Regions from separate parts of the Bradyrhizobium icense genome, predicted to be linked through region 1. Evidence: predicted binding sites of a transcription regulator. Region 1 holds the regulator's gene; each other region holds the start of a gene.
The links. The regulator PhoB, encoded in region 1, activates phosphate uptake and scavenging genes when phosphate is short. The targets are predictions, from matches to a motif close to TGTCATNNANCTGTCAT.
Positions count from the first base shown of each region.

Region 2: a site for PhoB is predicted at 794-810, ahead of phnC (phosphonate ABC transporter ATP-binding protein). Genes of this name have one in related genera too.
Region 3: a site for PhoB is predicted at 1,197-1,213, ahead of LMTR13_RS28165 (UDP-2,3-diacylglucosamine diphosphatase). Genes of this name have one in related genera too.

Region 1 is NZ_CP016428.1:7,816,777-7,819,040, forward strand. Features, by position in the region: gene LMTR13_RS36235 (GcrA family cell cycle regulator) at 201-710, shown strand; gene phoB (phosphate regulon transcriptional regulator PhoB) at 904-1,608, opposite strand; gene phoU (phosphate signaling complex protein PhoU) at 1,720-2,264, opposite strand, start outside.
Region 2 is NZ_CP016428.1:7,517,773-7,520,036, reverse strand. Features, by position in the region: gene LMTR13_RS34880 (caspase family protein) at 1-638, shown strand, start outside; gene phnC (phosphonate ABC transporter ATP-binding protein) at 886-1,644, shown strand; gene phnD (phosphate/phosphite/phosphonate ABC transporter substrate-binding protein) at 1,674-2,264, shown strand, end outside.
Region 3 is NZ_CP016428.1:6,019,172-6,021,435, reverse strand. Features, by position in the region: gene LMTR13_RS28175 (Lrp/AsnC ligand binding domain-containing protein) at 1-7, opposite strand, end outside; gene thiD (bifunctional hydroxymethylpyrimidine kinase/phosphomethylpyrimidine kinase) at 140-940, shown strand; gene LMTR13_RS28165 (UDP-2,3-diacylglucosamine diphosphatase) at 1,237-2,049, shown strand; gene LMTR13_RS28160 (glycosyltransferase family 4 protein) at 2,046-2,264, shown strand, end outside.

The DNA of each region.
Region 1 (2,264 bases):
TTGTAGCGTTTGGGCTGTCGGGTACGACATCTCGTGCGGCAGTTTCTGATCCCTTAGAGTCCTTTTGTGCAGGCGTAAACGTTCGGCGCGGTTAGCGCGTCCGGCGAGGGCTAAGGGATTCTGACCGCAGGGATTTTTAAGACGAATGACTCGCCAGCGCTGCCCCCGATTGGCCGGCGCGATGCGAAGGGAAGATTACGATGACCGTTTTGACCTGGTCCGACGATCGCGTCGAACAGCTTAAGAAGCTCTGGGAAGCCGGATTGTCGGCGAGCCAGATCGCCGCGGAACTCGGGAATGTGACGCGAAACGCAGTGATCGGCAAAGTTCACCGGCTGGGCCTGTCCGGCCGCGCCAAGAGCCCCTCCTCGGCCGCCCCGCGGCAGCGCAAGGCACGTCCCGCCCAGCCGATGATGCGGGTAGCGCGCCCGGTCTCGCGCGGCAACACCGCGCTGGCGCACGCCTTCGAAGTCGAGATGGAGCCGGATCCGATCGCCTTCGACAACGTGGTGCCGATGAGCCAGCGGCTGTCGCTGCTCGAACTCAACGAGGCCACCTGTCACTGGCCGGTCGGCGATCCCTCGAGTCCGGAATTCTTCTTCTGCGGCGGCAAGGCGCTCACAGGCCTGCCCTATTGCGCCCACCACTCGCGTATCGCCTACCAGCCCGCCGCCGATCGGCGAAGGCAGCAGCCGAAGCAGACGAGGTAAGGGGCGCGCCGTTATCTCAACGATGTCGTCCCTGCGAACGCCGGGACCTATAACCACAGGCGCACGTGGTTATGCCTCGCTGAAGCTCCAGCGCATTTCAACAATCGAGATTGGTGTTTACGAGTCCCCGCGTTTCGCGGGGACGACGGCTGGGTTCGCCGAGGCTGAGTTCGCCGAGATTGCAGCGGAGCAGCTACGGCTCCACCTTCGCAAACCGGTCATCCAGCGCGTAGCCTGCGCCGCGAACGGTGCGGATCGGGTCCTGCTCGCGGCCGGGGTTGAGCAGTTTGCGCAGGCGGCCGATGTGGACGTCGACGGTGCGCTCGTCGATATAGATGTCGCGGCCCCAGACGCTGTCGAGCAACTGCTCGCGGCTGAAGACGCGGCCGGGATGCTCAAGAAAAAATTCCAGCAGGCGATACTCGGTCGGGCCGAGATCGATCTGGCGGCCGGAGCGAGCGACGCGACGCTTTTCGCGGTCGAGTTCGATGTCGCCATAGGTCAGCACGGTGGCGAGCCGCTCGGGGCTGGCCCGGCGCAGCAGGCCCTTCACGCGCGCCAAAAGTTCCGGCACCGAGAACGGCTTGACGATGTAATCGTCGGCGCCGGTCGCAAGCCCCCGCACGCGCTCACTCTCCTCGCCGCGCGCGGTCAGCATGATGATCGGCAATTGCTTGGTTTCGGGGCGCGCCCTTAAGCGGCGGCACAGTTCGATGCCGGAGAGCCCCGGCAGCATCCAGTCGAGCACGACAAGATCGGGCACGCGCTCCTTCAGCCGCGTATCCGCATCGTCGCCGCGGCCGACGGTTTCGACCTCATAGCCTTCTGCGTCGAGGTTGTAGCGCAACAGCGTGGTGAGCGCTTCCTCATCCTCGACCACCATAATGCGCGCGCTCATCCTGCTCTTGCCTCTCTTGTTTGACGTGTTCTCTGCGCAGATAAGTCTACGCAATCTGCGTAAACTTGATTGCTATGCGAACCGGTTTCCACTTCGCTTGAAAACGCTTTGTCAGGTATTGGGTACGGTCGTGGCAAACGTCGTCATGTCGCCCTTCGGGCGCTTGTCGAGCATCTGCTGTCCCTCGATCATGTAGAACACGGTTTCGGCGATGTTGGTGGCGTGATCGCCGATCCGCTCGATATTCTTGGCGCAGAACATCAAGTGGATGCAGAACGAGATGTTACGCGGATCTTCCATCATGTAGGTCAGGAGTTCGCGGAACAGCGAGGTGCAGATGGCATCGACTTCCTCGTCGCCTTTCCACACCGCCATCGCCGCCGGCAGATCGTGCGCCGCATAGGCGTCCAGCACCGACTTGACCTGCGACTGCACCAGATCGGTCATGTGTTCCAGGCCGCGCATCAACTTCAGCGGCTGGAAATCGTTCTCCAGCGCGGCGACGCGCTTGCCCATGTTCTTGGCGAGGTCGCCGATCCGCTCCAGATCGGTGGCGACCCGCATCGCGCCGACGATTTCGCGCAAATCGATCGCCATCGGCTGGCGGCGGGCGATGGTCAGCACCGCGCGCTCCTCGATCAGATGCTGCAGGCGGT
Region 2 (2,264 bases), 300 kb from region 1:
CCGAAGCGTTGGCGGCGGAATTCGATGCGCTCGGCTTCCGCAAGGTGACGCTGCTGCGCGACGTGACGCGTGAGCAAATGTTTGCAGCCCTGCGCGCGTTCGCGAAGGAAGCCGAAATGTCCGATTGGGCCGTAATCTATTTTGCCGGCCATGGGCTCGAGATGGGCGGCGTCAACTGGCTCGCGCCTGTTGATGCGCAGTTCAAGACCGACCGCGACGTGCGCCTCGAAGCGGTGTCGATCGACGAACTGAGCGCGGCAATCGAAGGCGCTCGAGGACTGCGTCTCATCGTGCTGGATGCATGCCGCGACAATCCGTTTGCGCCGCAGATGCGCTTCACCAACAGCACGCGTTCGCTCGGAACGGGGCTGGCACGGGTGGAGCCCGAGGGCGGGACCATGGTCGCCTATGCGGCGAAGGCTGGTCAGGTGGCGCATGACGGCGACGACGGCAACAGCCCATTCATGAAGGCGCTGCTCAAGCGGCTGAAGCAGCCGGGCTTGGAAATTTCCATGCTTTTCCGCTTCGTGCGCGATGACGTAATGGCCGCAACCGGTCGGCAGCAGGAGCCATTCGTGTACGGCTCGCTTCCGAGCGAACCATTTTATTTCCGCACAGCCGCGACGGTTTCCCGGTGACATGGAGCGGCGGATTATTGCCAAGGCGAAGCCGTAGCGCGGAGGCAAGCGCCGCTCTTCGGAATCGAACCAGCGATCCCAAAACCGCGTTTTGAGTCGAGTGCGTTCCGTCAAGCTCGGTCGGCTTGTCAGGCATTGGCCCGCCTTGGGCAGTGTGTCATCCCCACGTCATGGACAGTTGATAGTCGGACTAAGCGAACAATGACCATCATTGTTCGGAATTGGCGAACAGCCTGCGAGATCCGATATGTTGTCGCTCCGGAACGTAACGGTTACCTATCCCAACGGCGTCGTGGCGCTGCGGCCGACGACAGCCGTCTTCGAGCGGGGAAAATTCATCGTTCTTCTCGGCACTTCAGGCGCAGGAAAATCGACGTTGCTGCGCAGCCTCAATGGGCTCGTGCGGCCGACTTCCGGTGAGGTTTGCGTTGAAGGACGCGGATCGATTTTCTCCAGCCGGGCTCACTTGCGCGCGCATCGGCGACGGACCGGTATGGTGTTCCAGCAACATCATTTGATCGGCCGGCTATCGGCGCTCGACAACGTGTTGACGGGACGGCTTGCCGCACACAGCGTCCTGCGGTCGATTTTGCCGCTGCCACGCGCCGACCGGCTGCTGGCGCTGGAGGCGCTCGACCGGGTCGGCCTTGCCGACCGAGCGCTGGACCGCGCCGACCAGCTTTCCGGCGGACAGCAGCAGCGCGTCGGTATCGCGCGCGCCATGGCCCAGAAGCCGGAGATCGTGCTCGCCGATGAACCGGTCGCGAGCCTCGACCCCGCCACCTCCGTCAAGGTGCTCGAGGATCTTCATCGGATTTGCCGCGAGGATGGCATCACCGCGATCGTCAGCCTGCATCAGGTCGATCTGGCACGCCAGTTCGCCGATCACATCATCGGGCTGGCACAGGGGCGCATCGCTTTCGAAGGCGCGCCGGATCAACTCGGCTCGGCCACGCTCGATCATATCTACGCGACGGAACGCAAAGCCTTGGCCAAAGCGGCTTAGTCGAGCCGTCAATCTGGATGGAGAAATCGATGATACAACGCCGCAATTTTCTTGTCGGCTCGGCCGCGGCCGGCCTCTGCGCGCTCGCCGCTCCGGTATTTGCCGCCGACAAGACCAGCCCCGACAAGCTGCGGATCGCGCTGTTGCCGGACGAGAACGCATCGACGATCATTCAGAATGCACAGCCGCTCAAGAGGTATCTCGAGGAAGTGCTGAAGAAGCCCGTCGAGATCATCGTCACCACCGACTATTCGTCGATGATCGAGGCGATGCGGTTCGGCCGCATCGAGGTCGGCTATTTCGGTCCGTTCTCCTACGTGCTTGCCAAGTCGAAGGCACCCGACATCGAGCCCTTCGGTGTCGGTGTCGAAAAGGGCAAGCCCAACTACCAGTCGATCCTGATCGCCACCGCGGATGGCCCGGTAAAGGAACTGGCCGACATCAAGGGCAAGCCGTTCGCATTCGGCGACAGGGCTTCCACGTCGAGCCATCTTGCGCCGCGGGCCCTTCTCGCCAGGCAGGGGCTGATCGGCGATGCAGACTACAAGGTTGTCCATCTCGGCCAGCACGATGCGGTCGCGCGGGCCGTCGCGGCCGGGCAGGTGCCAGCCGGCGCTCTC
Region 3 (2,264 bases), 1.8 Mb from region 1:
GAACCATCGCTGTCGTCTCCGAATTGGCTGGTCCCAATAGGCCAAAAACCGCTGATAATGGCAAGCCAGCTTGCTGCCCATGCCATGGCGCGGTAGGACAATCCATGGCTCCCAACCCACGATGTGCGCGAGGCTTGCGATGACGACGCCGATCGCGCTGACCATCGCCGGCTCCGATTCCTCCGGCGGCGCCGGTATCCAGGCCGACCTGAAGACGTTTGCCGCGCTCGGCGTTTACGGCGCCTCTGTGATCACGGCGCTGACCGCACAGAATACCGAAGGCGTCAGCGGCATCCATCAGGTGCCGGCGGAGTTCGTGACCGCCCAGATCGATGCAGTGTTTTCCGATCTCGACGTCGGAGCGGTCAAGATCGGCATGGTGGCGCAGCCATCAGTCATCGACGCCATCGTCGCCGGCCTCAAGCGCTGGTCGCCGAAGCATGTCGTGCTCGATCCCGTGATGGTCGCAACCTCCGGCGACCGGCTGCTGGCTGCGGAAGCGGTCGAAGCGCTGCGGACAAAACTCATTCCGCTTGCTTCGGTCATTACGCCCAACTTGCCTGAGGCCGCCGCGCTGCTTGACGAACCGGTGGCTACGGATGAGGCCGCCGTCGAAAGTCAGGGCAGGCGATTGCTGGCCATGGGCTGCGAGGCAGTGCTAATCAAGGGCGGCCACGGGAAGGGCGCCGAGTGCGTCGACTATCTGTTCGGCAAGAGCGGCACCATCGCACTGGCCGCGCCGCGCATTGCGACGAAAAATACCCACGGCACCGGCTGCTCATTGTCCTCGGCGATCGCAGCGGAGCTCGCGAAAGGCGAGGACATGGAAACCGCCGTGCATAACGCCAAGGCCTGGGTCAGCGCTGCGATTGCCGCGGCAGACCGGTTCAGCGTCGGTCACGGTCACGGGCCCGTGCATCATTTTCACACGTTTTATTAGCCGTCGTCCCCTGCGAACGCAGGGACCCGGAGCGTGAGCGCCATTGCGCTCATCGCGGCGCCGCGGCTTATCAATTGAAGCGGCGGCTCGTTGTCTTCTCCAACAATAAGCATCGGGGTGGTTATGGGTCCCTGCGTTCGCAGGGACGACGAGAAGTTGTTGCCGACGCCGTGTCGCTTGCCTGTCGCATCGCGCTGCTATCCGCGAGAGCCAAGGGCGCGGCATTGATTCTCGTGGGGCTATACGCCGCGTGAACGGTCATCGCCCTGTCACAGAAATCTGCTAGGTGCACAGATATGGGCAGTGACTCCCTAAGTGAAGAGAGCCCCGAACGGCGCTTTCGTACCTTGTTTATCTCCGACGTCCATCTCGGAGCCCGCGGCTCGCAAGCCGACCGTTTGCTGGACTTCCTCAAAAGCCACGACGCCGATACCATCTATCTCGTCGGCGATATCGTCGATGGCTGGGCGCTGAAGTCGAGCTGGTACTGGCCGCAATCGCACAATGACTTCGTGCAGAAGATGCTGCGCAAGGCGCGCAAGGGCGCCAAGGTCATCTACGTGCCGGGCAATCACGACGAGTTCCTGCGCAACTATTACGGCACGCATTTCGGCGGAATTGATGTGGTGGAAAACACCATTCACACCGGTGTCGACGGCCAGCGCTACCTCGTCATCCACGGCGACATCTTCGATCTCGTCGTGCAGAACGCGCGCTGGCTCGCGCATCTCGGCGATAAAGCCTACGACTTCGCCATTCAGATGAATCGCCTCGTCAACTTCTTTCGCCGCATGTTCGGCGTGCCCTATTGGTCGCTTTCGCAATGGGCGAAGCTGAAGGTGAAGAACGCCGTGAACTATATCGGCGCGTTCGAAAAGACGTTGGCCGGCGAGGCGCGGCGGCACGGTGCCGACGGCGTGATCTGCGGTCACATCCACTACGCCACCATCCGCGACGAGCATGGCATCCGCTATATGAATTGCGGCGACTGGGTGGAAAGCTGCACCGCGCTTGCCGAGCACGAGGACGGCCGGTTCGAGATCATCACCTGGACCGATCCGGTGCGAAAGGTTGCGCCGGTTCCCCGCGTTGCGGCGCGCGCCGCATGACGCATATCCTGGTCGCGACAGATGCGTGGCATCCCCAGGTCAACGGCGTGGTGCGCACGCTGATCGCGACGGCGGAGGCGGCCAGGGGACTTGGCGTGGAGGTGAGTTTCCTGACGCCGCAATCGTTTCGCACGTTTGCGATGCCGAGCTATCCCGACCTGCGGCTGGCTCTTCCGCTCCCCGGGAAGATCGCGCAACTGATCGAAGCGGCAAAG